Regions from separate parts of the Bacillus mesophilum genome, predicted to be linked through region 3. Evidence: riboswitches for the same ligand, from Rfam matches in the RefSeq annotation. Region 3 holds a riboswitch; each other region holds the start of a gene.
The links. Region 3 has a riboswitch for S-adenosylmethionine ahead of F7732_RS13485 (cyclase family protein). Riboswitches for the same ligand answer to the same signal wherever they lie in the genome.
Positions count from the first base shown of each region.

Region 1 (11,026 bases), on a different contig from region 3:
ACATCATTCCCGCTTGGAATCGCCTGGCAGAGGTGTTCAAGTCCAAGCTTGGTGTCGATACATACCGCCCTTGGGATAACAATGCTAAATTGATGAAAAATGCACCATACACGGATGTGGCTGACCTGATGGATGGCGTTGCTGAGATGTTAGGCAAGACAGATGCCTATTTTGCTGAGCGTTTCAATTATATGAGAGAGAATGGTTTACTCGATCTTGGAGATCGAAAAGGTAAAAGCCCTGGCGGTTTTTGTACTTCATTACCTGTTTCAGGAGAAACCTTTGTTTTTGCGAACTTTAGTCCATCCTTTTTCTCTCTGATTGCCCTAATCCATGAAATGGGTCATGCGGTTAATGGGTACCTCGAGTTTTCTGAGCACGGACCAACTGAAGACTATCAGCTTCGCATGGAAGTGGCTGAATTATATTCACATGGAATGGAATTACTGTTATTGGATAAGCTTGATCGTTTTTATCCGGAAAAAGAAGATTTTAAAAGTGCACAGCGTGAATTGCTGAGAAGGGCATTTACGATGTTATTCGGCCCATTATCAGGGGATCTCTTCCAGCATTGGATGTATACAAATCCAAACCATACTGCAAAAGAGCGTGATGAGAAATACTTCGAAATCTCTAAAAGGTACGGTTTGAACCCTGTAGATACAACTGGCTTTGAAGAAGAGGTTGGGATGAGCTGGGCTGGCACTCTTCATTATTTCCAGGTTCCTTTCTATAATATCGAATACTCCATTTCAATGCTTGGGGCACTGCAATTACTGGAGAATTATCAGAAAGACCCAGCACAAGCAATTGAAGATTATAAAAAAGGTGCTGGTGCAGACTACAACCAATCGATTGCTGCTATTTATGAAGAAACAGGCGTAAACTTTGATTTTACAGAACCAGCTGTTAAAAGAATGGGTGAATTCCTGGAAAAAGTAATTCAGGATATTAATTAAGGCAGTGTTATGTTTATTTAAAGAGAACAATTAAAATTTTTACGAGCAAAAAGCACAACTTGTGAAAGAATCTAGTTGTGCTCTTTGTCTTGCTGTGGACATTGGTCAGATTCGGTTTTCCAGCACCAGTACCTATTGGGAAGAGATTTCCTTTGTATAATCATCCCATTTTAGTTATCACAGTTCGCATTAGATGTACACTGTAGAGCTACTCTTTTTTTGTTATTTCAAAACCCTTATGTCTCTTAACTGTACTGTATGTAAAGAAGAAAAAGTTTAAAACCAATTTCTTCTTGATGGAGGTTGAGGAAAATCGTATAATTTCGGTTTATTTTCTTCGCTTTTTTTACGTCTTTTTTTATTTTTATCTCTATCTATTAAATGATCAAGCTTTTGAATCGCTTTTTCTAACTCCAGTTCTGTTAAGTCACCTTTTGCAAATATACTGCACAATATTCCGTAGGCAATAGGCGTTGTATCAATATCGACATTAACAGTTAAATCCACGTCTGAGTTGCCGCTGCGTTCAATCACTGTTTTTAAATTATTTTCAACTTGCCTCTCCATCCTTACTCCTCCTTTAATTTTTTTCTTGAACATTAAGCACAGGGGGACTATTACTTAGTACCCCTGTGCCTAAACTAGATAGGTTAATCTTAAAAATCAAATTCTTGGTTTTGGTCCTGATCTTGATCTTGCTCCTGATCGGAATCAGCATCAGATCTAGCACGGACTCTTGCTCTGGAATCACTATCAACTGTGATTTCAAATTCTACTCTGGAGTTTCCGCTGTTGCAAATATTAGCTTTTGCAATATTCGTGTTTTTGTCCTTAACATCTACATCTGTGTCGTTGTCAGCATCAGCCTCACTGTTTGCTCTTGCTTGCAGCTCATTATCCAGTTCAAAATCAACATCCACATCTGTTTCGTTGTTTGAACCATTTCTTCCATTTCTTCCACCAAAGATTGACTCGTTTCTCCATACTTTGCTCATGAAGAATTTCCCTCCTTTAACTTTTGATAATATAAGATATTCAGTTGTACACATTATGTTTGGACAAGAGTATAAAAAAAAGTAGACAAGCATCCATTTTTATAAAAAATTTCTTCCTATTCATTTTTCAAATGGTATGCATCAGCATAATTTTGGCGGATCTATAGCTTTATCTATTTCACCAATAACAAAAGGGACCTGCTATAGGCAGGTCCCCTCAAATTACGCTTTTATTGATGTTACGTAGTTTTCTTCTAATGTCTTCTTCAATAAAGATGCCAATTCCAGCATTCCATATTTTCCTGCTTTTGCTTCTGCATCTGAATTATAGTTTGTGTTTGTATTGATATCATAGGTGTAAATGTCACCGTCAGCATTTTTGATAAATTCAATACCAGCCACTTGAATATCGTTTCGCGAGAGAACGTCTTTATATTTTTCTATGATACTATCGTCAAAGCCATCAATGATTTGGAATTTCGGTTTTTCTACCACCTCTTCTCCTACAGGGCAGAATAAGTCTCCGATCTGGCAGGCGTCTGCCGGGCAGAGTTCAAAGCCTTCAGATGTATCCACCCGAACGGCATACACAAATTCACCTCCAACAAATTCACAGCGAGTGATGTAGCTCTCTGGTGATTGAATGTATTGCTGAATAAGGGTTATGCCATCAACAGGCTCTTCAAATGCTGGTCCCTCCACATATGCTTTCAGAGCGTCAATACTTTGAAATAATTGCACACCCAAACCTTTGCCGGCACGATTATGCTTCGTGATAAACGGCTGCCCTGCGAAGGCTTCGGCTGCCTTTAAGATCTGCTGTTTTCCCACCGCTGCAATCGTTTTTGGTGTTTTGACACCACACTTTTCTAACTCCAAGTATTGAAGTACCTTGCTGACTTCAAGCTTCAATGCGTTTGTGCCATTAAGCACTGTACGTCCATGCGCTTCCAGCCAAGCTAATACCTGTCCGGAAAATTCAGCGGCAAAGCGATGATCACGTGTATGAGAAGAAGCACTCATTCTGCTGTAGAAAATTCCTTCCGGCGGTTCTGAAGATAAATCAAGCGTTCCTTCGTCTAAATGCCATTCTTGATAAGGAACACCAAGTTCCTCTAGTCTATTGGTTAAGTGAACGGTCCACTCACTATTTTCATGAATTACATATACTTTGGTCATGTTCGGGACCCCTTTCTAGTTCTTTATTAAACTGCGTTTTTGTTCAACTAGTGGCATAACTTGCTTTGCAAACCGTTCCATTTCCTCCAATTGAGGTGAAAATTGCAGTAACAGCAAGTCTAAGCCTTTTTCTTCATATTGCAGTATTCGATCGGCTATTTGGTCTGGTGTTCCTACTAAATTTGGACGCAAGCCACGGTTGGAAACAGAGTAGTCCTGTAGCTGAATCTGCTGTTCTAATTGTGATTTCGTAGTGAAATCTTTGAAGCCGGCATAAGCACTTGAATCCTTTACAGTTGTGATCTTTTCAAGTTCAGCAAATGCCTCTTCTTCTGTATCCCGGCAAATCACATAGGCAGCCATTCCGAATGAACTAAAAGGCTCATTGCCAGTTTGGGAACGCCTTGCCTTCATATCGGCAATTTTTTGCTGTATTTCTTCGACCGTTCCGCCATGCATCACATAGGCATCACATTTTTCTGCAATGGTTTGCTTGCCTTTTTCACTTTCACCGCCTGCATAAAGAATCGGATTTGGTCTTTGAACAGGCTTTGGCGCAAGCTTTGTATCTTTTAAATCGTAAAATTGGCCAGAATATTGGAAGGTTTCTTCTGTCCATAACCCTTTTAAGACATCAATAAACTCCTCGGTACGGGCATAACGCTCGTCATGTTCGGTGAAAATTCCAGCATATTGGCGCGCCTCTTCTGCCCACCAGGCAGATACTACATTAAGAGTAAAGCGACCATTGCTGATCTGATCAATATTGGCTGCCATTTTGGCTGCAACGGCAGGATTATGAAAACCAGGGCGGATCGCTGTCATTATTTCAATTTTCTCAGTAACCGCTGCAAGAGAAGCAGCCGTAGACCAGGCTTCAAGCGAATCATGTTCTGGCCCTTTGATATCATTTAAATATAATTCCGCGATTAATGTTGTGGAATAACCCCATTGCTCGGCACTTTGAATCACATTTTTTGCATAATCAAAAGTTGCCGGCATTTGTTCATCTTCAACATTACGCAGCCAGCCTCCAAATATCGGCAGCCAAAAACCATATTTCATCTCTCTTCGCTCCTTTGATAACTAATTATATACTTTTCCTATAACTTAAGTAGGATTAATAAACAATGAAAAAACTCTCCTCCTAAGAAGAGAGTTTTATTAACCCTCTTCTCATCTTTCAAGCAGTACGCTTGCTGGAATTGGCACAGTGTTCATAAGAACCTGCTGCCGAGGCTTCAAAGGGCCAGTCCCTCCACCTCTCTGGATAAGAAGAAAATATTCAATTGTTCATTTATTTAATGCGATAATAAATTAAATTCATACAATTGTCAATAAATTAATTCTACGCTCTAAATATTGAGTAATTTACCCTTTACCTTCTATTCAAATAAATTATTTTCATTTAGAAACCCAAAATATTTCAATATTTACAGACAAACACTAGACTTTAAACCTGCTGACAACCACTTTTAAATCATCCGCTAAATTGGATAATGCTGCTGATGAAGCTGCTATCTCTTCCATTGATGCAAGCTGTTCCTCTGCAGAAGCGGCCACGTTTTGTGAATGTGATGATGTCTGTTCTGATATATTAATAATCCCAGAAACTGTTGCTGACACTTCTTGAGTACTAGCCGATATTTGTTCAGAAGTCGCTGCCATATCATTCGTTTGTTCTGTTAAGCTTGCCATATGATCAAGAATTTCTTTGAAGTTAATGCTTGTCTGCTGAACAATGTCTAACCCCTCTTTCACCTCTTCAGAAACTTGCTCTATAGACCTGCTTGACTGCTCCATATCTTCTTGTATTGTCCGAATAAGTACTGAAATTTGGGAAGAAGATGCTTGTGACTGTTCTGCAAGTTTTCTCACTTCATCTGCTACAACAGCAAATCCTCTCCCATGTTCACCTGCTCTAGCAGCCTCAATCGCTGCATTTAATGCCAGTAAATTCGTTTGGTCTGCAATATCTGTAATGACTTTCGTTATTTTTTCTATTTCTTGTGATCTATGATCTAACGTTTTAATAACTTCTCCGCTTGCAGCTGCAGATGAATTTATTGCATTTATTTGCTTAACCGTACTTTGAACAAGCAACCCGCCTTCTCTGGCTTTTTCGACAGCAGCATTACTGACTTCGGAAACCACTAATGCATTTTCGGCAATAGAGTGAATACCTTTTGCCACTTCTTCTAGCGCTAATGCACTCTCTTGCACATTCACTGCCGATTGTTCGGCTCCATTCGCTACTTGCTGAATTGATTCTGTAATCGTCTCTGTGGCAATGCTCGTTTGCTCTGAACTTGCAGTCAGCTGTTCAGATGAAGAAGCTAGTTGTTCAGAGGTTTGAATAACTTCATCTAACATTGTTTTAAGATTATGAGCCATTTGATTGTAGCTTACTGCTAAAGAGCCAAGCTCATCTTTTGAATGATCCTGAATTTTCGCTGTAAAATCTCCATTTCCAGCCATTTCAAGAGCATTGGTCATCATGGCAAGTCTCTTTTTCATTTTAGATGTAAACAGATAAACAACAGAAACAGCTAATGCTATCATAATCAATAAAACAATGATAAATTTTGTTAGAAAGGAAGACAGTATTTGATTGATTATTTCTTCTGAAGCACCAACATAAAAGATCCCAAGTACTTCTCCTGATGAAGACTGTATGGGCATATATGCCGTTTGGTACATATTCCCTGCCACATTTGCTTCACCATAATAACTTTTTCCTTTATTTATGACCGTGTCCACTACCTCAGGTGAAGCTTTGGTCCCAATCGCACGCTCTCCATCGATCATGACATTTGTCGTTACACGTGTATCTTTAAGAAAGATGGTTACAGTGTCTCCCGTATCTTCTCCAATCTTATCTACTATTTCAAAATTGTCATTTATTTTTGCAGATCCTTTATATAACTCATTTCCTCTAACTTCCCAATCACCTGGGTACTTATTATCGATATAGCGATAAGCTAATCCTAAATCTCCCTTTGCTTTCTCTGTTGCAAATTCTTTTATCCCTTTTGTTACCTCATTATTTGCAACAAAGCCAATAACTGCTGACAAAATCAAAATGATTGATATAACTATCAAATTTATTTTTGCAGCCAGCTTAAAATTAAATTTCTTTATTTTCCCCAATTCACGTTCTCCTATTCGATCTCATATTCATTTTTATATCTCCCCAAAATACTATCGGCTGATATAAGATAAACGTTAATACGGTTTTTACCGAAAAGAAGAAAAAATTTAATTGTAAGATTTTCCATGTAAAAACAAAGGTCCCCTCAATTTTGAGTTTAAGAGAGGTTAGGCGATTATAAGCCATATAGAATAAACGATTGACACCTTTAATAGTTGCGGGTTTTTTTTCTCTGGTCTGCAATAATGCACAAATTATAATCGTCAGTTTATTATATTTTTTATAATCATATCTTGAGCAAAATATGTAATGAGCCATCCTGTGATTCCAAGACCAAATGAAATAAATATATTCATTGAGTGCTTTAATGTAAATCCAATAATCAGCAGCATTATAACTGTTGCGGGAAGTCCCCAAACAACATTCATAGCAAACTTGCTTATTTTGTCTATCTGTTCTCCTTGAGTATATAACCATATGATACTTAACAAACTCACGATCGGCAGGGCAGCAATCTTACCTCCCTGCTGAGGATATCTTTGGGCAATTTCTGTAATAATACCAATGATAATAGCCGATATCACAATTTTAGCTATTGTAAACATCCTTTGCTCTCTCCTTTAACAAGGTAAATGCCTTTAGTATATATTCTCTTTCTTCATCACTCATCTTTTCGATTAGCACTCTTTTTAGCTTTTCTTCATCTAAACTGGAATGACGCTGCAGCACTTCTGTTCCCAATTCGGAAAGCTGTAAAATAACTTTCCTTTCATCTTTGCTGCTGCGAGTCTTGAATACATATTTTTTTTCCAGCAAGCGCTTAATATGCTCAGAGGCAGTGTTATGGGATGTGCCAATCGCTGCTGCAATCTCTTTGATTCCCACTTCCTTCTCTTTTTGAATCACCTGCAAAGTCCGTATATTTTGGTGAGTGATTTTTTCAGTGTGGTTGTAACGCAATTGATAGTATATATCGGTCCAAAGATGATTTAATTGTTCAATTTCTTTCATCATCGCAACTCCTTATATCGTGTATTAAGATTATATCTTATAATACGATACATTTTCCAACGAAGCAATGCTCTATCACAAACAAAAGAGCTGCTGATCAATTAGGATCAGAAGCTCTTTTTAGATATCCTCTTTTTTTAACGGTAATCATTTAATTATCTCTATATTTTACTGGACTGCCCGCTTACAAAAATCAGTGAGCCCTTGTAAGCGATCTTGGGTTGCTACTACTTGAGGATAGCCCATTAGCTTGAAATTTAACAATGTCATAGCAGATTACCATATGCTGATTTACTCTCTCATTCTGTGATATGTTAATTGCACCACACCAGAAGAAAATGTTTTCGAATTGACTAATGTTAAATCCACCTCTTGTTTTATACCTTGGAATAAAGGTTTTCCTTCTCCTAGAATAACTGGGTGAACAGATAATCGATATTCATCGACTAGCCCCAGATTAATAAAAGTTGTAATCAGATTAGCTCCGCCATATAGCCAAAGATCTTTACCTGGTTTATTTTTCAACTTATTTACTTCTTCAAAAAGATGATCGTTTATAAAAACGGCAGAATCATCTCTTCCTTTTTGCGTTTTTGAAAAAACATATTTCTCTTTACTGTGTATGGATGCCCACATTTCTCTTTCTGTTTTATTTCCTTCTGCTTCTTTTACATATTGTCCCCATAGATCGTAGCTTTTTCTTCCGTATAAAATACCATCAATTCCGTTTAAAAATTCGATAAAATTCATTTCTGGATCCATTATGCACCAATCGATTTCACCATCCTTGCCTTCAATGAAACCGTCTAAGGTTACAGCTAAATCTAAGATTATTTTTCTTTTATAAATAGACATATTTCTTCCTCCTCATAGAAATGTTTCCCTACTCAATTGAAATGAACATGAACCTTAAGCCATTATTCTCCAATCTTTCAGAGCCATTATTTTTAGCTCAGTGCCTATTTGCCTTTAAAAATATTTTTACATGTTGATACTTATAAAGAACCTAAAGTTTTCATTTCCGCGGCTCTCAATTTTCAAGCAGATGCAGCGATTTTCCAATAAGGAGTATGAACGGCTGCTTCTAAAAAGGACAGCCGTCCAGTCAATAGATTGATATAGAATAGATGTGGTCATACCTCTCTTGTTATTTGATATTCTCTGACAACTGTAAAATAATTCCTTAAGACCAAGAATGATAATAAGCGGAAGTGATCACAGTGTACAATAGCCAAAAAAATTATATATTGCGGAATTAGATCATTTAATCAGAGGACAATGAGTACCTAATAATGAATAAATATCAGATTCCTAAGCTTCCTCAGCAATATGTTTTGAATTTATGTACCAGGCATTGGACATACTAATTTTAATAATAAACTGCAGTTAGTACTTTAAGTAAAGCTTAGCTTTCACTTTCAGAATCTGATAACCATTCATTATGGCGATGTTATTCTTATCTGGTTAAATTATTTTCATATAGGTGGTAATGGAACATGGATTTCCCTACAATACATACAAACTTTTGGGATGCAGTGATTGCAGTGCCTCTTGTCCTAGTGCTAACACAATTGTTTAAGACATTTGTTAAAATACCGAAAACGTATATTCCAACCATTGCTCTTTTTTTCGGACTGCTCATTTCAATTTTCATAAGTCATCGTAACCATCTCGTTGCTGGGATTTTTATGGGCTGGTTTTATGGATATGCGGCTATTGGATCTTACTCCTCTTTAAAAACGACAATTATCTCTTTCCGAAAGAAAACGTAATTACTTATAGAATCGGCAGATGAATCTCTACCTCCTCTTCTCCCCCTCCCACAGGGTGATAAGTCTCGATAATATAAGCGTTCAAATCCCTTTGGTAACCTTGTTCATCTGCCCAAATCAATAATTGCGAATGCAGTTCATTCAGCATCAAAATATTCCCTCTTGCACTTATGTAATTCTTTGCAATCTCAATATATTCCATTTCTGGAGGTACTTCATTGAATTTTTGACTCACAACCAAACCTGCATAATAGTGGCCTATCTTATGCTCCCCACTCTTTTTAGGCTCATACAATGCAATTTCGGTCCCCGTTGAATGTGTGATTTCATTTGAACGACTTAATAGCCGCTGAGCAAGCAGTGGAACTTCCTGACTATAGTTAACGTACTCCCCGCTCCCTTTTAAGGCAACTACTTTAAATTCCTTTTTACTCATCATAAAAGACATTATAATCCCCCCTATTCAGATAAACACTTTATTCAACAAAAAGATGCTTCTTCCTGCAAAGCAACGCTTATTAACAGTATCCTCATTTGATATTTAACGACCTTTCACTATATATTGCTTCTGTCGCAAAAGCAGCTTCTTCTATCCACAATAGGCATCCGCCCATTCATCTAGGCATTCACCCGAATAAGGTATAAATATAAGTATGATAATTTCTGGAAACTTCAAGAATTGAAACAATATGGAGGTATGAAGATGATCAAATTAATCCCATTTCAAGGAACTGTCACGATGATTACTGATTTAATGGGACAAAACGGTGAAGGAGCCGGCTGCAGCAAACTGATGACGGTTGAGAATAGTATGGGTTCAATCGTCAATTTTGTCGTCACACCAGCCACGTATTTTGCTGAACATGAAGCGGTAGCTGCCGGGGATATGGTAACCGGCTATTACGATGGCAATGCTCCTGCCATTTTGATCTATCCGCCGCAATACCCTGCGATTGTGATGGTAAAAGAAAAACCCTATCAGAATGTGAAAGCAGATTATTTTAATACTCAATTGATTAGCAGTAACGGAGAATTACAATTAATAATCTCTCCATATACTCAAATCTTACTGACAAACGGGCAGCCCTTTTCAGGAAGCATCGCAAATCGAAATTTAATCGTTTTTTATGGAACTGCCACTAATAGTGTTCCTGCCCAAACCAACCCATACAAAATCATTGTTTTGTGTCAGTAATAATCACTGAAAAGTTTGGCGGAATACAAACTTAAAACAGGAAACATGGGAATGTTCGGCATAACAGCAAAATATAATGACACTAATTTAGTTCATTGTTTTTTTTGGGGGGAATCCTGCAGCAAAGGGAGCGAGCAAAACATGGGCGTTACTAGCGGCAAAGGGTTTTTAGACAGATTAAATAAAATGAAAAACGAAGTGTGGTTTGATGGCGAAAGGGTTAATGGGAATATTTCCGAGCATTTAGCATTTAAGGGCATCCTGAAGGCAAAAGCTTCGCTGTACGATTTACAAATCGATTCCGACCTAAAAGATGAAATGACCTTCTTTTTGCCTGAAGAAAAAGAACCCTTCGGCATTTCGTATATGCAGCCAAAAACAAAAGATGATTTACAGAAAAGAAGAAAAATGATGCAAGCCTGGGCAAGGAACACACATGGATTGATGGGAAGAAGTCCTGATTATATGAATACGGTTGTGATGAGCTTTGCCTCCTCCGCATCCATTTTAAACGGCAGAGATAATTGTTTTCCCGATCATTTACATGCTTTATATAAAAGAGCACTGAAACAGGATCTCTCATTTACACATACTTTTATTACACCCCAGGTCAATCGATCTCAAGTTTACATGGAGTTCTCAGATGAGCCGATTTCCGCTAAAATTGTGGAAAAAAACAATACGGGCTTAGTTATAAAAGGTGCCCGTTTGCTTGCTACTCAAGGAGGATTAACGGATGAGGTTCTGGTCTTTTCTGCTCCAAG
Region 1 covers NZ_WBOT01000002.1:556,109-567,134, forward strand. Annotated here, with positions in the region: gene F7732_RS07680 (M3 family oligoendopeptidase) at 1-959, shown strand, start outside; gene F7732_RS07685 (hypothetical protein) at 1,236-1,526, opposite strand; gene F7732_RS07690 (hypothetical protein) at 1,616-1,954, opposite strand; gene F7732_RS07695 (ATP-grasp domain-containing protein) at 2,177-3,133, opposite strand; gene F7732_RS07700 (LLM class flavin-dependent oxidoreductase) at 3,149-4,198, opposite strand; SAM riboswitch class I at 4,307-4,410, opposite strand; gene F7732_RS23405 (methyl-accepting chemotaxis protein) at 4,580-5,527, opposite strand; partial or broken gene F7732_RS23410 (cache domain-containing protein) at 5,522-6,283, opposite strand; gene F7732_RS07710 (DUF3147 family protein) at 6,548-6,889, opposite strand; gene F7732_RS07715 (MarR family winged helix-turn-helix transcriptional regulator) at 6,873-7,298, opposite strand; gene F7732_RS07720 (dihydrofolate reductase family protein) at 7,587-8,150, opposite strand; gene F7732_RS07725 (hypothetical protein) at 8,792-9,067, shown strand; gene F7732_RS07730 (GyrI-like domain-containing protein) at 9,072-9,515, opposite strand; gene F7732_RS07735 (hypothetical protein) at 9,771-10,262, shown strand; gene hpaB (4-hydroxyphenylacetate 3-monooxygenase, oxygenase component) at 10,404-11,026, shown strand, end outside.
Region 1: linked by a shared signal. The riboswitch ahead of F7732_RS07700 (LLM class flavin-dependent oxidoreductase) and the one ahead of F7732_RS13485 (cyclase family protein) in region 3 are both predicted to bind S-adenosylmethionine.

Region 2 (11,026 bases), on a different contig from region 3:
AACTCTTTCAGAACATTCGTCTATGGAATAAGAGAATATGTCTAATTATAGAGTTTTTTTTCGTCTTTTTAAACTTTTTAGTATATGTAGGTTCTAAAGTTATTCTCTCCTTTCTGAAAGGCTCAAATTCAGTATGAAATCCTATTTAACTATTTTCTGCGACTAACTTGGATTGTATGTGAAGATAGCCTGAAATAAAGATCGTGAAATACTTAATTTTGTTTCCTTTATGATCACTGCAAAAGAAAAACCAGCTCATTACAGCTGAGCCGGTTTCTTCCTATATATATAACATTAAGAATGTACTTTTCTTTCTAAATCTGCAACCATACGCTGGCTTTCTACATATTCCTTTTGCCGCTTTTCTTCAACTTCCATTCGCACATCATGCTTTTGGCTGTAAACCTCATATCCGACTCCATGGGCTCCACGCATGGCCTTTTCCATTTCACTCGTATAATTTAGGTTTAGCTGGTTAATAACGAACCATTCCTTTCAAATTTCCGCAGTGCGGATTATTTACTATAAAATCGTATCATTGACTGTATACCCGACACAATAACTGTAAAACCTGATATATCGTGAAATATGACGCTGGTTCAGTCTGAAGGACACTTGAAGGAGTCAGTTCGGTTAATTGCTGGAGTTTAATCCGGTTTAAAGCATGGTTCTAAATGGCTGTGATTTTATAGGTTAGATAACTTGGTGATGGTGGGCCAGAAGTCGGAGAATCCTTTTATTTTAGCCAATATTGCTACATTGCTGAGGAATATGCCTGCGTTTTTTGCTGAAACCGCTGCTTTGCTGGATGTAAAGAGAGGTTGAAGCTATAATTTCCGCGGTTATTTTGATTTATCCGCTGTAAAATCGGATATAATCGCCGTAAAATGGGAGTTATCCGCCAAAAAGAGCAACTTATCCGCCAAACACAAATGGTACCAGCCGCCGCAGCCGAAAAACTCAAGACAAATAAAAAAAGCTCCTGCAAACACAGGAGCTTTTAAACTATTATTCAGATACAGGTACAACTGCACCTTCATATTTTTCAAGAATGAAATCTTGAATTTCTTGAGAGTGAAGAACTTCTACTAATGCTTTGATTGCTTCGCTTTCTTCATCACCACTGCGAACAGCGATTACGTTCACGTATGGAGATTCTTTGTCTTCGATTGCAATAGAATCTTCAATTGGATTTAATCCAGCATCAATTGCATAGTTAGAGTTAATTAGAACTGCGTCACCTTCGCCATTGTTGTAAATTTGCGGAAGAAGGGATGCTTCATATTCAGTATCAAACTCTAGGTTCTTGCTGTTTTCTTCAATATCTTCGATTGTTGCTGCTGTTTTTTCAACGCCTTCTTTAAGCGTGATTAATCCTTGCTGTTCTAATAATGAAAGGATACGGCCATGGTCAGCAACAGAGTTACTCATAATAATTGTTGCACCATCAGGAAGTTCATCTAAGCTCTCATATTTTTGAGAGTATACACCAATTGGCTCAATGTGAATTCCGCCAGCGTTTACGAAATCATACCCATGCTCAGCCTTTTGAGACTCAAGATAAGGGATGTGCTGGAAGTAGTTAGCATCAATATCTTCGGACTCTAATGCCTGGTTTGGTAAAATATAATCTTGGAATGTAGTAATGTCTAGTTCAAAGCCTTTCTCTTCAAGCAGCGGCTTCACTTCTTCTAAGATTTCAGCGTGTGGAACGTTTGAAGCACCGACTTTAAGTGTTGTTGTTTCTGCTTCTTCTCCGCCGCCTGCATTGTCTCCTTCAGTACCTTCATCTGAAGTGCCGCAAGCAGAAATAATTAGTGCTACTGTTAAGGCTGCTAAGATTGATAACCATTTTTTCATTTTTTTCTCTCCTATCGTTTGTCTAATTTTGATGTTATAAAATCACCAATGAATTGGATGATAAATACAATAATTAATATAATAATCGTTGCTACCAGCGTTACGTCAAAACGGCTGCGCTGAAACCCTTCCAGATAAGCAAGGTTTCCAAGTCCGCCTGCTCCAATTACACCAGCCATAGCTGTATAACCTACTAACGCAATGGCAGTAACGGTAATACCAGAAACTAATGCTGGCATTGATTCAGGAAGAAGCACTTTCCAGATAATCGTGCTAGTTTTAGCACCCATTGATTTAGCCGCTTCAATAACCCCTTTATCAATTTCCCTCAATCCTATTTCAACCATTCGTGCATAAAATGGCGCTGCTCCGATAATAAGAGCCGGCAATGCAGCGTTTTGACCAATCATTGTACCTAAAATTAGCTTGGTAAAAGGAATCAATAATACAATTAAAATGATAAATGGAATAGATCTAAAAATATTGACGAATGCACTGATAACTTTATTAACAGGAGCATTAGCCCAAATATTTCCTTTGGCTGATAAAAAGAGCAGCAATCCTAAAATAATACCCAGGACAAAGGTTGCAAAAACCGATATAGCTGTCATATATAATGTTTCTAATGTAGCTTCCCACATTTTATCCCATTGGACATTTGGAATGAGTGAATTAAGCATTAGAAATCACCTCCACTCCAACATTCTGGGAATGGATATAGTCGATTGCCTTAGCAATTTCCGTCTGTTCCCCATCTAGATGAATAAATAATGTTCCATAAGAACCCTTTTGTGTTTGTGATATTTTCCCTTGCAGAATATTAACTGTAACCGAGTAATGACGAATTAAATTCGTAATAAGCGGCTGTTCTGCAGCCTCACCAACAAAACCGAGCTGAATGACTTGCCCCTGTGGATAAAGGTCGAGTAAATGCTGAACGGTTTCCTTCGTCTCTTCCGGTTCGGTCACCTGCTGTACAAATCTCTTTGTGATTGGTGCAGCTGGATTTTTAAATACTTCTAGAACAGGTCCTTCTTCAACAATTTGACCATTCTCCATCACAGCTACACGATGGCAGATTTTGCGAATAACATGCATTTCATGAGTAATCAATACAATGGTTAAGCCAAGGCGTTCATTAATATCAACAAGCAGTTCAAGTATTGAGTCTGTTGTCTGTGGATCTAACGCAGATGTTGCCTCATCACACAGCAGCACCTTAGGATTATTCGCCAGTGCTCTTGCAATGCCAACCCTTTGTTTTTGCCCTCCGCTCAGCTGGGAAGGATATGCATCCTCTCTCCCCTCTAAACCAACAAGACGGATGAGTTCATCCACTCTCTTAATTCTTTCCTGCTTCGAAACGCCTGCAATCTCCAGTGGAAAGGCAATATTCTCTCTAACATTTCTGGACCATAGCAGATTAAAGTGCTGGAAAATCATACTAATCTCTTGTCTGGCCTTTCTTAAGTCACTGCCTTTAATACGTGAAACTTCGTTGTTGGCAACGACTACACTGCCTTCAGTAGGAATTTCCAATCCATTTAGCATACGGATTAACGTACTTTTCCCCGCTCCACTGTAGCCAATCACTCCAAAAATTTCGCCTTCTTTAATTTCAAGGTTCACTTGATCAACCGCGTTGACCTTCCCTTTTTTCGTTGCAAATATTTTCTTTGCATTTTTTATAGAAATCACTTGTTGTTTCACCCTCTCATTCCTGACATTGCCTATACAATAGCTTTTGATTGGACCATGCCTTTCATTCTCCTCAATTCCAGAAAACACATAAAAATATCTTTGTAACCAGTCAAGATTTCAATTCTTGAAAACTAGTAAAAAAATAAAATAAAAATGCCTTCCTGTTATGAGCAGAAAGGCATTAAAAATAAGTCCTTTCTCTCATCTATCAAAGCCATAAGCTTTGAGTGAATTGGCACCATTTCATTTTCATGACGGTTGCCGGGCTTCATAGGGCACTTCCCTCCACCTCTCTTGATAAGAGCTAAACATCTATATTCAATTCACTTACATTCATTTATAAATTACGAATGCTATCGTATCACGGTCATGATAAGGGTGTCAACTAAAAAAGTGAATCCCAAGATATTTTATACTTCCTCTGGTAACACTTTGTTTAAGCTTTAGCGGCAAGTGCTGTGATTCCTGTTGCGGTCTCAATTGCCTGTTCTAAATCCTCAATTAAATCTTCTGCATTTTCAATTCCGACAGATATTCGGATTAAATCTTCAGGAACTCCCGCAATTTTTAAAGCCTCATCATCCAGCTGCTGATGAGTTGTGCTTGCAGGATGGATAATTAAGCTTTTTGCATCCCCTACATTGGCAACATGTGCCCAAAGATTAAGATTATTGATTAAAGCAGCACCAGCTTCTCTTCCTCCTTTAATGCCAAAAACAACAACGGCCCCTGCACCTTTTGGAAGATATTTATCTGCTAAAGCCTTGTCAGCATGATCTTCATCTCCAGGGTATAAGAGCCAATTAATAGCAGGATGGCTCTTGAGATAGCTGATAATTTTCTTTGTATTTGCCACATGCTCCTTCATGCGCACATGTAAAGTTTCAATTCCTAAAGCGAATTGGAATGCATTTTGCGGACTTAAAGCAGGACCAAGATCACGCAGCAGCTGAACACGTGCTTTTGTAATATACGCAGCCTCACCAAGCGCCTCACTGTAAACTAAGTTATGATAGCTTGGATCCGGTTCAGTAAAGCCTGGGAATTTCGGTGAATTCCAGTCAAACTTGCCGCCATCTACAATAATGCCTCCCATTGTTGTTCCGTTGCCAAGAAGCCATTTGGTGGCAGAGTGGATCACGATATCGGCCCCAAATTCAATTGGCCTGCACAGATAAGGAGTAGGAAATGTATTATCAATAATTAGCGGTATGCCATTTTCATGAGCAATAGCAGCTACTGCTTCAATATCCAGCACTTTTAAGCTGGGGTTACCAATTGTTTCTGCAAATATCGCTTTTGTTTTATTCGTAATTGCCTCTCTGAAAGCTTCTGGATCTTGCGGATCAACAAACTTTACATTTATCCCATATTTAGGCAAGGTTACTGCGAACAAATTATAGGTGCCTCCATATAAGTTAGATGCGGCGACAATTTCGTCTCCGGCACCAGCAATATTTAGTATGGATAAAGTAATCGCAGCCTGACCACTTGAAACAGCCAGTGCGCCAATGCCACCTTCAAGCAGTGCTACTCTTTCCTCGAACACACTTACAGTCGGATTATGTATCCGTGTATAAATATAACCTGGTTCCTTTAGTCCAAAAAGGTTTGCAGCATGGTCAGTACTTTTGAATTGATAAGCATTATTTTGATAAATTGGAACTGCCCGAGCACCGGTTACTGGATCTGGCGCTAATCCTCCATGAATACCCAATGTTTCAAAACGATAATTTTTTTTCCTTTCAGTCATGTCGATCTCTCCTTTTAATTGGTTTTCGCTTGAGTATCATCATGCTGCATTCGCTCCATACGATTATCGTAACAGCGAAAGACCCTCTTCAAGAAGAAGAGGGTCTGGAATTCACAACTCTTCTTATCTTTCAGAGCATCTGCTCTGCTGGAATTAGCACCGTGTAATTAACCGGTTGCCGGGTTTCGTAGGGCCAGTCCCTCCACCTCTCTTGATAAGAATATTCAATTTTCATATTTGTTTGAAATTTTAACATATAGGAAAAAACCAGTCAACAAAAAAACCATTAATTTTTTCCAAGATATAAAATTGTTTCTAATAAAAGAATACTGCGAAAAGGGCCTTTTATTTGGATTGGCTGCTCTTTCATCAGTTGGCGCAGCTTTATTTTTTTCTGAAAAAGATGAGTCAAAGTTGTTTTAGGGCCATAAATCTCCATCTCACATTCTATAGGAGAAATAACGTCAGCCCTCCCGTCTTCAATCCGTAAATATAGGTGTTCAGCCTCGCTATGAAAATGCACCGTCAGCCTGCGATTCTGCAATACTTGAAAGACATGCTGTTTTTGCTCTAATTCTTGTATAAAGGATTTAGCCAGCTGTTCCATTAGAGTACACCTCAAAATTCTATAGTCTATATAAGCTTTATTCCGTGGAACTGATTCTTTATCCTGCATATTTTTTTCAACAAATTAACCAAAAAAAAGACAACGACCGCTTCTATTACGGTATTGTCTAGGATTATTTCCTGAGAAATATGTCAGTTGAAAGCAGGCTATGCTGTCATTTGTGCGATTTTTTTAGGATTATAGCGTTTAAAGACAATGAGGAAATAAAGTGAACCTATTAAATATAAGATAGCCGTAATCGTGAAAACTGCAGCGTACCCCCAATAAGAACCATACATCATCACAATACCCGTTGATACAGGTCCCATTACTGCCCATCCTAAATTAAAGACCATCTGGTTCACAGAGCTGGCAAATCCTTTCATTGAATCGTCAACTTTTGACATCATCAGTGACATTTGTATAGGATTTCCCGCATTCATTAATGCCTGCCGGAAAAGAAACCCAATCGCTGCAAGCCAAAGCTGTTCTGTATAAGCGGTTAAAAGCAGAAATGGCAGTGACGATAGCTGCAAAATAACGACCGCTTTCACTTCACCAAATTTCTGAACTACTTTAGGTCCGATAATCATGGCTACTGCAGTCATTGCCTGCCCAAGTGAGATGATCATCCCGACTGCTGAGTTTGAAGCGGCAAAACGATCAGAAAAATATAGATTTAAATAAGGTATAACTAATCCTGCGCCGACACCAATAATTAATTGCGCTACTGCAAACAGAACGACAATCTTCAAACTGTCTTTTCTTGCCAACAAGGCAGCCTTTGCAGAATCAGACTTAGATTTATCAATGGAATTCGTTACCTTCCGGCTTTCCTGGAACTTTATAATTGGGAAGATTCCTATGAGAAAAATAACACCGCCGAGCATCAGCGTAACTCGTATTCCATTCAACTGAGACATAAACAATGAAAAGAAATCAGTTAGTAATCCGCCACTGAGGTTACCAATGACATTTGCCCCTGTCATAATGGCAAAGTGAATGCTGAATAAGTGCACCCTCTGTTCTGCTCGAGAGTTTTCAGCGAGCCAAGGGATACTTGAGACTTGTAAAAAAGCTGATGTCAGTCCTGTTGCAAAAGCAGCAGATAATAACATTGCCGGTCCTTCCGCCAAGCTGCGGATGATCAAGACGGCTCCCGTTGCGATTGCACCGTAAAGCATAATATTTTTTCTTCCAAACCGATCACTTAATAAACCTGCTGGAATAAGGATGATTGCAGTTGCAAGTGATGTCATTGAAATCACTTGCCCATTCATTCCATCCGAATAGCCTAATTCACGAATATAAAAATTGTAAATAACCATAAAAATACCTAAACCAATTTGTGTGAAAATATTGGCTAGAAAGGCACGCCGGATATTTTGATTATATCCTTTAATTTGGTGAACCCACTCTTTATAGAACATGCTCTTATCGCCTCAAGACTTCTTTAGAAATTTTGTTGATATTTCGCATCCCTAAATATAATATTCTTAAAAGAGGCAATTGTAAATATATTTCAATGACAAAACGATACATTTACTAAAAAACAACATTCACTTCATGTTCATGTTGTTTTTATAGGAAGGAGTTTTTGGCTAAGAGGCAGGATTCCTGGCTTTTCCTTCTCTTCATCTATACTATGTTGGCTGGCGGGCAGAATTCTTTTTTCATTACTGATATCAATCTGAACAGCCTGCTTAATAAACCAACAACTTTTCATGCTATGAAATTTGGAAACAAAGAAAAAGCCGGGAATTAGCTCCCAGCCCTTTCTTTTATACTGCAGACATTTTTTCCAATAAATAAGGAACTGAATGAAAGGCATATATTTTTTCAGTTATTTCACCATTATGAACAATCAACAGACATGGGACACTTTCAACATTCCACTTCTCCGCAAGTGTCGGCATATAGTTTAGATTTGCCTTTCTTATTGCAGATTCTGGTAATAACTCATTTACCACAGTAAGCATCTTGCCAGCCATTTGACATGTGCCGCACATGGGTGTGTACAAATAAATAAATCCTGAAAAATCATTCTTCAATGCACTTTCAATTTCTTGCTGTGACCATTCAAGCATAATACTCAACCTCTATCTAAATACTCTGTGTAAACATCAATATTAGCACCTAAAAGAACTGTCGCCAAGTGATGCACTGGTGCTGTAGCAACCTCTCTGTACATTTTGTCAATATAAAGATGAGCAGCCTCTGGCATTTCCCGCTTAAACTGCTTTCTCAGTTTTTCACCCGCATCATCGGCATCTACCAGTATATATACATCCTTATCAAATAACTCATCAATCAGTTCATCCAGTTTTGTAACGCTAATGGTGCCATTCGTGCAGATAATCTCAACGGGTTCTCGAATAATGTCCTTCACTTTCCTTTTGTCAGATGTGCCTTCCACAATAATAACCTTTTCAGAATTGTAATCAAACATATTCATCACCTTGGAGTAGTAGGATTATATTGCCGCCCTAATTTGTATATTTTATGTACTATATTCACTATTCTATACAAATGTGTAATTTTCCTTTTATAAGGCACGGAGAAACTCTGGTTGTTTTTTAAAGGTTTCCTATTAAAACAGTAAAAAGTCATATTATAAAAGCCAGCCCTTTAAAAAGGCTGGCTTTACCATATATTAGTCTTCTTTAACCATTTCATCATATTGCTCAGAATCCATAAGGCTGTCAACTTCACTAGCATCTGACAACTCTACTACTACCATCCAAGCATTTTCATATGGAGATTCATTTACGAATTCTGGATTGTCGCTTAATTCTTCGTTTACTTCGACAACTTTACCGCTAACTGGTGCATATAATTCAGAAACTGTTTTAACAGATTCCACACTGCCGAAAGGTTCGTTGACTTTTAATTCGTCGCCAACTTCTGGAAGCTCAACAAATACGATGTCACCAAGTTCAGATTGTGCAAAGTCTGTTATTCCAATACGGACTTTCTCTCCCTCTGTTTTAACCCATTCATGCTCTTTTGAATATCGTAATTCTTTTGGTGCACTCATTACAATCCCTCCATTTGTATGTGTATCTATGATCTACAGAAAAGTGTAAGCGCCTTGCTCAGCCCCGACAAGCTTAAGGCGAGCCAGACAGAAGGTCGTTCTTTGACCTTTTGACTGGATTGACTTAAGACCTCGAGGGGCTAGGCGCTGGAACTAGACACTCAGAAAAGTGTAAGCGCCTCGCTCAGCCCCGACAAGCTTAAGGCGAGATGGCTAGAAGGTTGCACTTTAACCTTCTGGACAGATTGACTTAAGACCTCGAGGGGCTAGGCGCTGGAACTAGACACTTAGAAAAGTGTAAGCGCCTTGCTCAGCTGCTAGACACTATTCAAAATTGATCTCGTTCTGAAATTAAGCCAGTATAAGCTTTTATAGCTTTCTCGTTACGTAAGTCTTTGGTTAAGCGAGCCACGTTTTTGCATACTCATCTTCTTTAAAACCAACCGTTACCTTTGAACCGTCAGTTAGAATTGGCCTCTTTATAAGCATTCCGTCTGAAGCCAAGATATCTAAAAGCTCATCCTCAGATGCGGTTTTAACTTTATCCTTTAAGCCAAGCTCACGGTATTTCATTCCGCTTGTATTAAAGAATTTTTTTAGCTCTAATCCGCTTTTTTGATAAAGCTCTGCAAGCTCATCGCGAGAAGGCCGATTTTCGGCAATATGTATTGCTTCGTAAGTAATTTGATGCTCATCAAGCCATTTTTTTGCATTACGGCATGTACCGCATTTAGGGTACCAATAAAATGTATGCGCCATAGTTTTCACCATCCAATCTTAACATATCCTTGCTAGTGTTAAAACTATTATCTTCAAAAGAATAGTATCATATATGGCCTATTTTTCATAAAAAAATTTGCTGATTAGCAAGCCTTTTAGAGAAACAGGCTCAGTTGTACTGATACTTTGTTCTAAATTAGCTGCTGCGTCGGTTCATCTTCTGTGCAGCTGATTTACTCTTTTAAAGTATAACAAATACAACTGATATTTTACTAACTCACAATCAGTTCTCCTGGTCTCAGGAAATGAGCACTATTTATCTGAATAAGTATAGTTGGACATGTTCATCAGTATGAGTTTCATAGAAAAAGCTCCCTCCGTATCGAAGGGAGCATATTTCTTAAACCACGTAGCGTTCAGTGTCGATAATTTTCTCCGATGCTTCTCGTTTCTTAGCGATTACGTTAATAGGTGTATGACGAGTGAATTTCCTTAGTGCTGACAGCATCATGCGCAGGCCATCGCCTGTTTCAACTGCTACAAGTGTCTCTTTTGCAATTTGCTCTATTTCATTAAACGCTTCCTGACAGAAGATTTGCGTATAAAGGAGTTTTTGGTTGTTTTTCTCTGCCCCTGTTGCCGCAATGGCTTTTTCCGTACGCAGAACAACCGATTCCATTGCATAAGCATTGGATACGATATCAGCAACATTTACTAGAATTTCTTGCTCTTTTTCTAATGCTTTGCCATATTTCTGTGCCGCTAAGCCAGCTGCCAGGAGGCCAATTTTCTTTGCATTTTTCACTAGATACTTTTCCTGCGCAAGAGGTTCGTCACCTGGTTCTTCTGGCATCAGCATCATTAATTCTTCTTGAAGCGCTTGTGCTTTCTCGAATAATGGCAACTCGCCTTTGAAGGCTTTACGCAAATAAGTGCCAGGAACTAACAGCCGGTTTATCTCATTTGTTCCTTCAAAGATGCGGTTGATTCTTGAATCACGATAAATTCTTTCAATTTCATATTCAGCCATAAATCCATAGCCGCCATGAAGCTGAACACCTTCATCAGCTACATAATCGAGTACTTCAGTTGCGAAAAACTTATTTAAAGAGCATTCAATTGCATATTCAGCAATCGATTTCGCTACTTCTTTGCCATCCTTTACTTCTTCTTCTGACAATCTGCTCATACGGTCTTCAAACAAACCTACTGTTCGATAAACAGAGCTTTCTGCCGCATACATTTTGGAAGCCATTGTGCCAAGCTTCTCTTTTGTTAAGTTAAATTGGGAAATAGGCGTTTTAAACTGCTGGCGCTGATTTGTATATTCTACCGTTACCTCAAATGC
Region 2 covers NZ_WBOT01000003.1:566,805-577,830, reverse strand. Annotated here, with positions in the region: gene F7732_RS22860 (YuzK family famiily protein) at 295-435, opposite strand; gene F7732_RS12415 (MetQ/NlpA family ABC transporter substrate-binding protein) at 1,009-1,860, opposite strand; gene F7732_RS12410 (methionine ABC transporter permease) at 1,872-2,540, opposite strand; gene F7732_RS12405 (methionine ABC transporter ATP-binding protein) at 2,533-3,558, opposite strand; SAM riboswitch class I at 3,760-3,865, opposite strand; gene F7732_RS12400 (O-acetylhomoserine aminocarboxypropyltransferase/cysteine synthase family protein) at 3,998-5,314, opposite strand; SAM riboswitch class I at 5,435-5,535, opposite strand; gene F7732_RS12395 (SCP2 sterol-binding domain-containing protein) at 5,601-5,921, opposite strand; gene F7732_RS12390 (MFS transporter) at 6,089-7,351, opposite strand; gene F7732_RS12385 (thioredoxin family protein) at 7,703-8,008, opposite strand; gene F7732_RS12380 (toprim domain-containing protein) at 8,014-8,370, opposite strand; gene gcvH (glycine cleavage system protein GcvH) at 8,575-8,958, opposite strand; gene F7732_RS12370 (arsenate reductase family protein) at 9,358-9,717, opposite strand; gene F7732_RS12365 (acyl-CoA dehydrogenase family protein) at 10,079-11,026, opposite strand, start outside.
Region 2: linked by a shared signal. The riboswitch ahead of F7732_RS12400 (O-acetylhomoserine aminocarboxypropyltransferase/cysteine synthase family protein) and the one ahead of F7732_RS13485 (cyclase family protein) in region 3 are both predicted to bind S-adenosylmethionine.

Region 3 (11,026 bases):
TAGGGCTTTTGGATATAGTCATCTCCCCCTATGTTTAGGGCGATTAATACATCATCATCACTAGAACGCGCACTGATAAACAAAATCGGAATCTGTGTAGTCTGGCGCAATTTTTTACACAAGTCAAATCCTGACGTATCTCCCAAATTAATATCAAGAAGAATTAACGACGGCTGATTCGCCTCCAAAAAGCGCTCGCACTCCTCCGCCCCCGTCACAAACTCAGACTTCACATCAAACATATTAAAATACTCACAAGTCGACTCCGCCAAAGCAACCTCATCATCGACTATTAAACAATCCAGGATCATCTGCTGAACTCCTTTCGGTCTGCTTTATATTTATTGTACAAGAATATGGCGTCACTGTGACGCCCCGAAAAATATTGTTTCACAAGTTGTTCCACGGTTCGAATTAGTACTATGTGTATACACCAAAAACACCTGCATACATATGCAGGTGCCTTTTAAAAACGCGAAGAATATATTATTCCCCCTGAAAAGTCCAAAAATTATTTAATAAAAAGTTGACCAGCGGAATCACGAGAACCGTTACCAGCTCTCCCATGAAGTAATGAAAAGAAAGAATATGAACAACAAAAAATATAAGAATGACGTTCAATAAAAATCCAACCAGCGAAACTAATAAAAACCGAACTAATTTACGCTGAGTAAAACGGCTGTTAAATGTATACCGTATGTTTATTAAGAACGACACAATTGTCATGATGATAAAAGCAGCTGCAGATCCGATAACCGGATCCCATTGATATTTTTCAATGAAAATAAAAACAGAAAGAAAATATACACCCACACTGATGCAGCCGACCAAGCTATATTTTAGAAACCGTATAATTAAATCTCTCTGCAAAAGCATATATTTCCCCTCACTACCATCTACATACAGCGGATGCTAAAAATCTAGTTTTCTAAAAACCTTTTTTATAAACATGCCATTGCTCTTCATGATCGCTTTTTCTTGTAGTTGTCTTTTTCGGTTAATCAAAACAATTAATTGAAGAAAAATCACAGGCAAAAAGGATTTTTTGTATGCTAAATATTTCGGCTCCCAATCTGTTGCAAATTTACTCTTATATTCTTTTAAGCCTTTAAAGTTATATTTTTTATTTCCATAGCGATAGACCTGACGTATCATCTTTTCAGCCATAAAAGAATCCTGACCATCCCCAACATTGGAAAGAGGCGCCATTCCTAAACTGCATACTTGAAATTGATTATTTTTAGCCCATTCAAAAATGCTTAAAAATAGCATATCCATTGCACCAGGAAGACTGCTCTCGGTCTTTCTCATCAGATCAATGCTCAGTGTCTGTTTATAATCATCGGCTAATGTAGCAAACGCCGTAATTTGCCCGGAATCGTCACGCAAAAGCGCAATCGGAAAATGCGAAATATAATTTTGACAAAAAGAAACGACCGAAAAGCCCTTTTCCTTTTGACTTCCTAACCAAGAATTGGAGACTTCTTGAATTTCGGCAATCAGCATTTGTGAATGCGGAGGCTCTGCCACACTAAATGAAAAGCCGCTTCTGGAAAACTTACTCATCGTATTTCGGAATTTTCCCGCTTTTTTTCCTTCAAGTGTAAATTGATTTATCTTAATGACAGCTTCCTCACCCAGTTTTACAAATCGATAACCTCCATCATGATAAAGCTGCATGTATTGAGGAGTGACTTGGTAAAAAACCGGCTTTGCTTTTTTCCATTTACAATATTCATTAAATTCTTTAATAGCTCTGCCAAAATGTGCTTCGTCTCCGATTGGATCGCCAAGAACAACGAATTTATTAAAAATTTGCTTATACATAATTAAAACACTCTGATCACTTGACCAGAATTGTTGTTTATCTTGTAAAAAAATCAAATGCGACACATGATTGCCGCCTTTTTCTTTTAAAAAAGCTAACAGCTTATCAGAATGAACTTGCTGCTGATTTTCAGATAAATCCCTATTTACTTGTTGTCCTTGAAAATTAAAATTGAGATTTCTCATAAAAATCATAGGTCCTTCCTCCTGATAAATAGATAAATTTCACAGATTTGATCATACCATAAACGGGACCTTGTTCATATAAACAAATTATGGTCACTGTGACGCCCCGAAAAATCTTGTTTCACGAATTGTTCCACGGTTCTAAGGGAAGTAGAGTTTCTGCTGTATGTACAGTGTTTAAAACACGAAAAAACACCTACAAATTATGTAGATGCTGTTTTTTCGCAGCATTATAATACCGCCTAACCTCTATACTTAATCGCTAGCCCTTTCAAAAAGTTCCTCGCGAAATGGTCCATACAAACTTTATAGTTTTTATGACCTTCTTTTCTTAAAAATGCACCAAGTTCACCTTTTGATACGTTTAAGCCGGCATATTTGAATATTTCAATCATGTCTTCTGTTGTGAGAGACAAGGCGATTTTAACCTTCTTTAAAAGGATGTTATTCACGCTTGAGTTATTTTTGATGGGTGGTTCGGGAGTAGTTTCTTGGCCTGGTTTTGGCTCTTGCTTCCCTCTTTTATAAATAATGAAGCCATTTAAGAATGAATTCAGCATGCTGTTTGTTAGCTTAATTCTGTCTGTCTCTTCTTCTTCGTCTTCTTTCTTGAGAATCCTCACTACCTCTGGAACGGTAACCTCGTGGCCACCGAGTTTAAAAATCTCTGCCATTTGGCTATTTTTGATTTCTAACGCATATCTTAAACGGATTAATAGATCATTATTATCGATCATTCTACTTCCTCCTATAACTTGTACGGTTCTGCTTAAAAAAACTTGTGGAATACCTTCTAAAAGGCATTACTCATTTTAACATAAAATCATTTGATCTTCGTTCAATTCATAAAGTTTCCGTTAAACCTCTTTCAAGGTTTGCTAATATTCTTATCATAACCAATTATCTCTCCAAAAATGAAAGAGCCCTCCATATGGAGAGGCTCTTTTCTTTTTTAAGGCAGCAAAGCAAAAGAACGAACTGGAAAACCTGTAGCCTTTTCGGGCTTTGCACAAATATTGAAGATAACAGCACCTTTGGCCGGCAATTTATTGAGATTGGTTAATAATTCAACCTGATAGGTATCCTGTTCCAGTACATAGTATTCTCCAATTAGAGATCCATTTTTACGAACATCGATCGCTGCATCCGTATCAAATGTTTCATGTCCAACAGCCTTTATATTTCTTTCTTCAAATAAGAATTTTAAAGCCTCGATCCCCCAGCCTGGAGTGTGGCTATTTCCCTCTGTATCCTTATTCTCAAAAGCAGTCTTGTTCGGCCAGCGAAGACTCCAATCCGTACGCAATGCGACAAAGGAGCCTGCTTCGATGGTTCCATGCTCCTCTTCAAATTTTAGAATATCTTCAACACCTAGAATAAAATCATTATTTTCTTCCGCTTCCTTTGATTGATCAATGACAACCAAAGGCAGAACCAATTCCTTTAGGCCGAGTTCCTCTAAGTAACGCTTATTGCGAACAAAATGAATAGGAGCATCAATATGGGTACCATACTGTCCAGGAAAATTAAAACGCTGTGCAAAAAAGCCATCATCATGTGTAAAAAGTGTTTGAATTTCTGCATCTTCAAATGCAGCGAAATGAGGAGAATCTGGTCCAAATGTATGTGTGAGATCGACCCATTCCTTCCCTTTCAGTACCTCAATAGCCTGCAATAAATCATTCGCATTTTTTACAGTTGACATTACCAGCACCTCACCAATCTTTATAAAATAAAAAACCCTCTTCACAAATAAGAAGAGGGATAAATAAACATAAACTGCTGCCGCTCTTCTTATCTTCTAGCACACGCTACTGGAATTGGCACAAACTTAAAAGTTCGCTGCCGAGGCTTTACAGGGCCAGTCCCTCCACCTCTCTGGATAAGAAAAATTTTCTAAATATTAAGTTATTGTATTTACCATATAGTTAATATACTCACCTGTCAATACAAAAGTATTTATCTTTCATTTGACAAGTGAAGCGGCAGAAACTCAGCCAGCTGCTGTTCATGCTTATCAAGCATGATCTGTTCAGCCTTAATGCCTTGCTCCAGAAGCACTTTGATATTCTGCACAAGGAATTCGTCACTGCCGACAACATAGTAGAGACCATCTTTGTCTGCAGCCAGATTTTTCACTTCTTCGTAGTATTCTTCACGGTTATCAACGAACTGTGATGTAACCTTTTTATCTGGTGCAGATGCAAAAACATCTGTGAACAAGAACTGCTTTGATGAATCGATGTTTAAGGAATGAATTTGATTAACATTGTCAGCTCTGTTTAAGAAATCAAGTAAGAGCGGTCTAAAGGTTGCCAGGCCGACACCTGATGACAGCAGATAAATATTTTTCCCTTCTCTTTTCAGCGGAACATTTGAGTGGGTCTTAAAGATGGCAACTTCATCGCCAACTGTAAGGTTTTTTAGTATCGTTTTGAATTCAGAGCATTGCTCTCTAATGCGTGTTGTGATTCCAATCGCATTTTCATGAGGTAAAGTGGAGATGGACATATGGCGAATCAAACTGCGGTTGGGTTTATCTCCTGCATTAAAACCTTCTAATGCGAAGTGGGTGTGAGAACCTTCTTCCCATGTAAAATCTTGCGGACAGGCAAGCAGGTACGTTCTCACCTCAGGTGTTTCTTCAATAATCTTGTTAATTTTCACCCAATATATTTGCATGGTGATCCTCCTCATTGTGTGTTCCATTTTCATCTAATAATTTAATAATCTAATAAACAGCTATCGGCCCATAAGGACCTTCAATAATTTCAATTTTCGTTTCAAAAATATCTGTTAAAAGTTTTGGATCCATAACCTCTTCTACAGTGCCAAAAGCCGCAATTTGTCCTTCTTTCATTGCACAAATCCGATCAGAATATTTAGCAGCGAAATTGATATCATGCATAACAGTCAAAATGGTTCTGCCAAATTCATTCGCAACATGCCGCAAATATTCCATCATTTGAACAGATCGGGCAACATCAAGATTGTTTAAAGGCTCATCCAGAAGCACATATTCAGTTTCCTGGCAAAGCACCATTGCGACATATGCTCTTTGTCTTTGGCCGCCTGAAAGCTCATCTAAATATCTGTCTTCCAGATCCGTTAAGTCTAAGAAATCGATATACTTAGAGATAATCTCTTCATCTTCTCTCGTTAATCTTCCCTTTGAATAAGGAAAGCGTCCAAACCCGGCCAGCTGTCTAACCGTTAGCCTCGTCACAAAATGATTTTCCTGCCGCAAAATGGTAACAATTTTCGCTAAGTCATTTGATTTCGAAGAAGTAACATCCATATTCGCTACCATGATCTGACCTTCATCCAAATCCAGAAGCCTTCCAATCATTAATAGTGTCGTAGACTTTCCAGCACCATTGGGTCCAATTAAAGAAGTGAACCCAGCCTTTGGTATTTCAATATTCAAAGGTCCAATTTTTACTTCTTCCGTATATAGCTTTCTAGCATTTTCAATCTTTATCATAGCGACCTCTTCCTTAAAATGACGATTAGAAATACGATTCCGCCAAACAGTTCAATAAAAACGGAAACAGCTTGAGAATTAAATACATGATACATTAAAAAGTATGCACTCGTTAAAACAAAGAACCCGATAGCAAGAGCCATTGGAAAAATATATTTGTGATCATAAGTTGGCGCAGCCTGATAACTCAAAATGGCAACTAAAAAGCCAAAGAACGTAAGCGGTCCAACTAAAGCGGTTGATATCGACATTAAAACAGCGACAAGTACCAGTGTGTAAATGACATTTGATTGATATTTAACGCCAAAAGTAGTAGAGACATCTTTTCCAAGTGACAATATATTTAACTTCCTGGAAAAAACATAAAGCAATAATGCGACAATGATGACCATTGGAATGACAATCGGAAAATATGCTGGATCGGCATTATTAACAGAACCAATTAATCTTGTCTGCAGAAGGTCAAATTCTGATGGCGCAAGGAGTTTCCTCATAAAAGCGGATATCGTATTCAGCCCAGTTCCAATAATAATTCCTATCAGAAGCACAAGCTGTAAATTCCCATATTTCCCCGAAAGCAGCCAGCCATACAGGATCAAACTCATTAAGACCATAAGACAAACTTGAAGAAAGAATGGTCCAATGCCGCTAAAACTCACCATTGCGCTAGCACCAAAAATAAACATTGTACTCGTATGAATGGTTGAGTACAGTGATTCAAAGCCTAATAAAGAAGGCGTTATAATGCGATTATTCGTAATGGATTGGAAGGCAACAGTCGACAAACTGTGGCAAATGGCCGCAATCAGCATGGCCACAACAGCGACGATCCTTCTTTCAACAACTGGAATGAACGAAGGTGAATCAACTGGTACCGGATTGTTATAAACCAAAAGGCCGAATGCAAAGAGAAGACCCAAAGCAATCAATGTTATAAGCAGAATCCAATACCGTTTTTCATCCTTCTTCGTGCGAAAAGCACTAGCAGACCTGCTTTTATTATGGAGGCTAAAATCGATTTTCTTCATATTTTCTTTCTTTTTATATTCTAAAGCGTTCATCTTAGCCTCCTTGATTTTCTTTGTCTCAATAAGATCGAAATAAACACAACCGATCCGACTGATCCAAGTATTAAAGAGACAGGTACTTCAAAAGGCATAATAATGGTTCTAGAAATGATGTCACATAGAGTAATCGTCCCCATACCGATCAAACATACCCAAGGCAAATTACTTCTAAGATCATCTCCTCTGATCATGGAAATGATATTTGGGACAATTAAACCTAAAAAAGGCAAGTTCCCAATTACTGCTGCAACAATACCAACTGCAACCGCAATAAGGCCATTAGCCAAAAGAATGAGCGTATTATAATTAACTCCAAGACTTGTTGCTACATCTTCTCCAAGGCCAGCTAAAGTCAATCTGTTTGCATATATAAAAATAAGAACTGTTACAATGACAATGATCCATAAATACTCATACCTTCCAGCCTGAACAGACGCAAAAGAACCGACAAACCAGCCTTCAATCACTTGCGACATTTGGAAAAAGAGTCCTAAAAAGGTGGAAACAGCAGAAATGACTGCACCCAGCATCAGACCAATAATCGGTACAATTAAAGAGGAACGAAGTCTGACCCTTCTTAAGAATAAAAAGAAAATCATGGTGCCCACAAATGAAAAAATGATTGCACCCGTCATTCTAAGAACCAAAGATGGACCTGGAACAAATAAATAAACAACTAGAAGCCCCAAGCCTGCCCACTCAATCGTACCTGTTGTGGTAGGTTCAACTAAACGGTTCTGTGTAATAAGCTGCATAACAAGCCCTGCCATTGCCATCGCAGCTCCGGTAAGCATGAGTGCAACTGTTCTTGGCACACGAGTGATAAAAAACATTTCCATCCCGTCTTCTTGTCCGCTTATATCATAGACTCCAGTAAACAGCGAAATGACCCCTAAGCCAAATACAACAATAATGGCTAGTATAAAAGGTTTTGTCCATATTTTATTTTGGTTATACAACCGGGATTGAGAATTTTTCTCAATCCCGGTTATGATATTATTTTGCACTATGTTAAACTCCTTTACACTACTCTGCTAGAGCAGCAGCAATGCTTTCAAACAACTCTATGAAAGTTTGCACTGATTCATTTAAGTAAGTATCCATTGGTGCATAAACAATCTGTCCTTCAGAAACAGCTGTTGTATTTTGAAGAGCAGGTGAATTATCAATTACATCTTGTGCTGGTACTTTATCTGCTTCACCAGAGATTGGCGCATCACGGTCTAGTACGAACAGCCAATCCGGATTGCTTTGTGCAATCGCCTCAACTGAGATTTCATCGCCTTGGTGATCTGTAGTCGTTTCATCAACCTCTAAAGCTGGAGTCCATTCAAAGATATCATATAACGGCCCCCAAACACGTCCAGTATGTGGAGCTGAGAAATTGATAGCACCACCAGAAACGATCACACTCATCACTTTATCACTGCCATTATAAGCAGACTTCGCTTTTTCAATTGCTGTATCAAGATCTGCTGCCAATTGCTCAGCTTCTTCATTTTTATCAAAAATCTTCCCTAATGTAAGAGTTGTTTCTTTAAAACCATTTACTAAATTCTCACCAGGTGCTTCAGCTTCCTCAGAAACGTCAACATTTAAATCAATAACCGCTGCATTAGGCACTAATTTTTTGATATCTTCATAGAATCCTGAAAATCTTTGACCCACAATAACAAGCTCAGGATCTGCAGCTGCTAATATTTCAAGGTTTGGTTCACGGTGATTTCCAATATCCTGTACATTCTCATCCGCTACATATGGGGAATCTTCTAACATTACTGCTTTGGGTACAGCAGCTAACTCAATATCCCAAGCTTCTAATGTTTCAAATGTTCTGTTATCCAAAGCAACTACATTCTTAGGATTGACAGGAACTGTAACCGTTCCATGAGCATCAGTGATTTCAACTGTTTCAGGTTCAGCAGACTCAGCGTCCTCAGTTGTTTCAGGTTCACTTGCCTCAGGCTCACTATTTGCAGTATCTGAACTTGAACAAGCCGCCAGCATCAAGACAAAAATCGCCATAATGATCGTTAATTTAATTTTCCCCATTTCTCATACCTTCTTCCCTATGTATTATAAATTTTATAAAACTAACAAATTATTGAAATGATAAATGGACTATCTATGTTTTATTTTTTGCTGAATGAAATAAGATGTTTAACATAGTGCTCAGCTATATCATAAAACGTTGATAATGATTATCATTTGCAATGTTCTATCAAAGTATATAACAAGATTATTAGATAAATCAACCCTAAATTCGGCTTATTTTCTCAATTACTGTGCTTATTTTTTCAATTAGGGGTTGATGAAGGTTTTTTTGTCCTGGGAGTTATAAGGAATTGAGTGGGATTTGAAAGGAAAAAGAGGGAGGAAAAGGTGGACTGATAATGCAAAAAATCCCGGATTTCTGTTGAGGAAATCTGGGATTTTTTTGCATTGTTACTTATCTTAATTCTATTAACGCTACGCATTCAACATGCGTCGTCTGCGGAAACATATCCACTGGCTGCACTTCCAGCGTTTTGTAACCACCATCCTCAAGAATTCTGAGATCTCTTGCGAGGGTGGCTGGATTGCAGCTGACGTAGACGACTTTGTGGGGTTTCATTTCAATGATGGTTTGAAGCAAGGCTTCATCGCAGCCTTTACGTGGCGGGTCGACGACTAGAACATCCGCTTTAATTCCTTGCTCGTACCATTTCGGGATGACTTCTTCAGCCTTTCCAACAGCAAAATCCGCATTGGTAATGTCATTTAGCTCAGCATTTCGCTTTGCATCTTCAATGGCTTCTTGGACAATTTCGACTCCATAGACCTTCTTCGCTTTTTGTGCCAAGAATAACGAAATCGTTCCGATGCCGCAATATGCATCAATGACCGTTTCATTTCCAGCAAGACCAGCATATTCTAAGGTTTTATCATAGAGTACCTTGGTCTGGTCAGGATTAACTTGATAAAAGCTTAAAGCAGAAATGGCAAATTTCACATCACCGATATAATCGTAGATCACTTCGCTTCCCCAAAGCACCTTCACTTTATCCCCTAAAATCACATTTGTCCGTTTGGAGTTGATATTGTGAACAATGGATTTCACTTTTGGGATGCGTTTGACTATTTCAGCGACAATTTTATTTTTATTGGGGAAATCAGGGGTTCTTGTGATCATGACAACCATCAATTCACCCGTTTCCTTCCCGTAGCGAGCCATAATATGACGCAGATCTCCCTTATGTGTTTCTTCATTGTAAGCCTTCACGCCAAGCTCACTGCAGATCTCTTTCACCATCTGGATTGCTCCATCTACTTCTGGAAGCTGAATTAAGCTCTCATCCGTTTCGATAATTTCATGACTTCGTGGTTTAAAGAATCCCGAGATCAGTTTCCCGTCTTTCTCTCCAACAGGAACCTGCGCTTTATTTCGGTAATGCCATGGATGCTCCATCCCTAGAACTGGATGAACCTTCACATCTTCAAGCTTCCCAATTCGAGTAAGTACTTGACGTACTTGGTTCTCCTTGAATGCAAGCTGACCTTCATAGCTGATATGCTGAAGCTGACAGCCTCCATACTTATGGCTATCCTCCTTAGCAATATCAACTCGAAAATGGCTTCGTTCTAAAAGTTCAGCCAGCCGGCCGATCCCAAAGCCTTTGTTGACTTTAATAACTTTAATATTTGCCTTTTCACCTGGCAGTGCGCCATGAACAAAGATTGGATAACCATCTACCTTAGCGACACCTGCACCGTCATGGGTCAAATCCTCGAATTCTACCTGTATATAATCATTCTTTTGAACTGGAATTGTTTTGCTCATATATGTCTTCCTTTACTCTCTTAATACGTTCTGATTGCTAGCAAAATTGTACCATATAATCAGCCTGAATACGAAACGGATCACAGCATTCCTATAATAACCCAGATGACTTACCAGTTCCTGCTGGCTATTTTAGAATAACCGCCTGCGCTATTTTAAACACTACATCTTGATTTGCATTTATATATTTCCTATTTATACAAGTTCTTTCTACTAAATAAAAAAAGAGCTTTCCCCTACATCTGGAAGCCCTTCTTTCATCTTATTCTTTTCCTTCTTCCAATTCAACTGGCCGGTCTTCTTCGCGAATTTGATCAATTGGAACCAGCACTTCTAAATGCCTGTACAAATTAACAAATTCTGCAGGCAGAAGTCCGCCGAATTCGCCATCAAGGTTCAGCTGTACTTTTTCGGTTGAATGGACTTTAATGCGATTCGCCTGTGTATAAATCACATGAGGATCGTTCACATGCTCGCCTCTTAATGCAAGTGTAGCAATACGAATAAACTCTGCCAGGTTTGTTTTCTTCAAAATGAGAAGTGAAAACAAACCGTCATTGATTGAAGCGTTTGGTGCCAGCTTTTCGAAGCCTCCTACTGAATTAGTAAGGCCAACAAGGAATAGCATAGCTTCTCCTTCAA
Region 3 covers NZ_WBOT01000004.1:53,848-64,873, reverse strand. Annotated here, with positions in the region: gene F7732_RS13505 (response regulator transcription factor) at 1-311, opposite strand, end outside; gene F7732_RS13500 (GtrA family protein) at 487-876, opposite strand; gene F7732_RS13495 (phosphatidylglycerol lysyltransferase domain-containing protein) at 913-2,022, opposite strand; gene F7732_RS13490 (YehS family protein) at 2,256-2,747, opposite strand; gene F7732_RS13485 (cyclase family protein) at 2,966-3,718, opposite strand; SAM riboswitch class I at 3,805-3,902, opposite strand; gene F7732_RS13480 (dihydropteridine reductase) at 3,973-4,695, opposite strand; gene F7732_RS13475 (iron ABC transporter ATP-binding protein) at 4,745-5,497, opposite strand; gene F7732_RS13470 (iron chelate uptake ABC transporter family permease subunit) at 5,494-6,558, opposite strand; gene F7732_RS13465 (ABC transporter permease) at 6,555-7,571, opposite strand; gene F7732_RS13460 (siderophore ABC transporter substrate-binding protein) at 7,591-8,616, opposite strand; gene rlmD (23S rRNA (uracil(1939)-C(5))-methyltransferase RlmD) at 9,014-10,384, opposite strand; gene F7732_RS13450 (diacylglycerol kinase) at 10,647-11,026, opposite strand, start outside.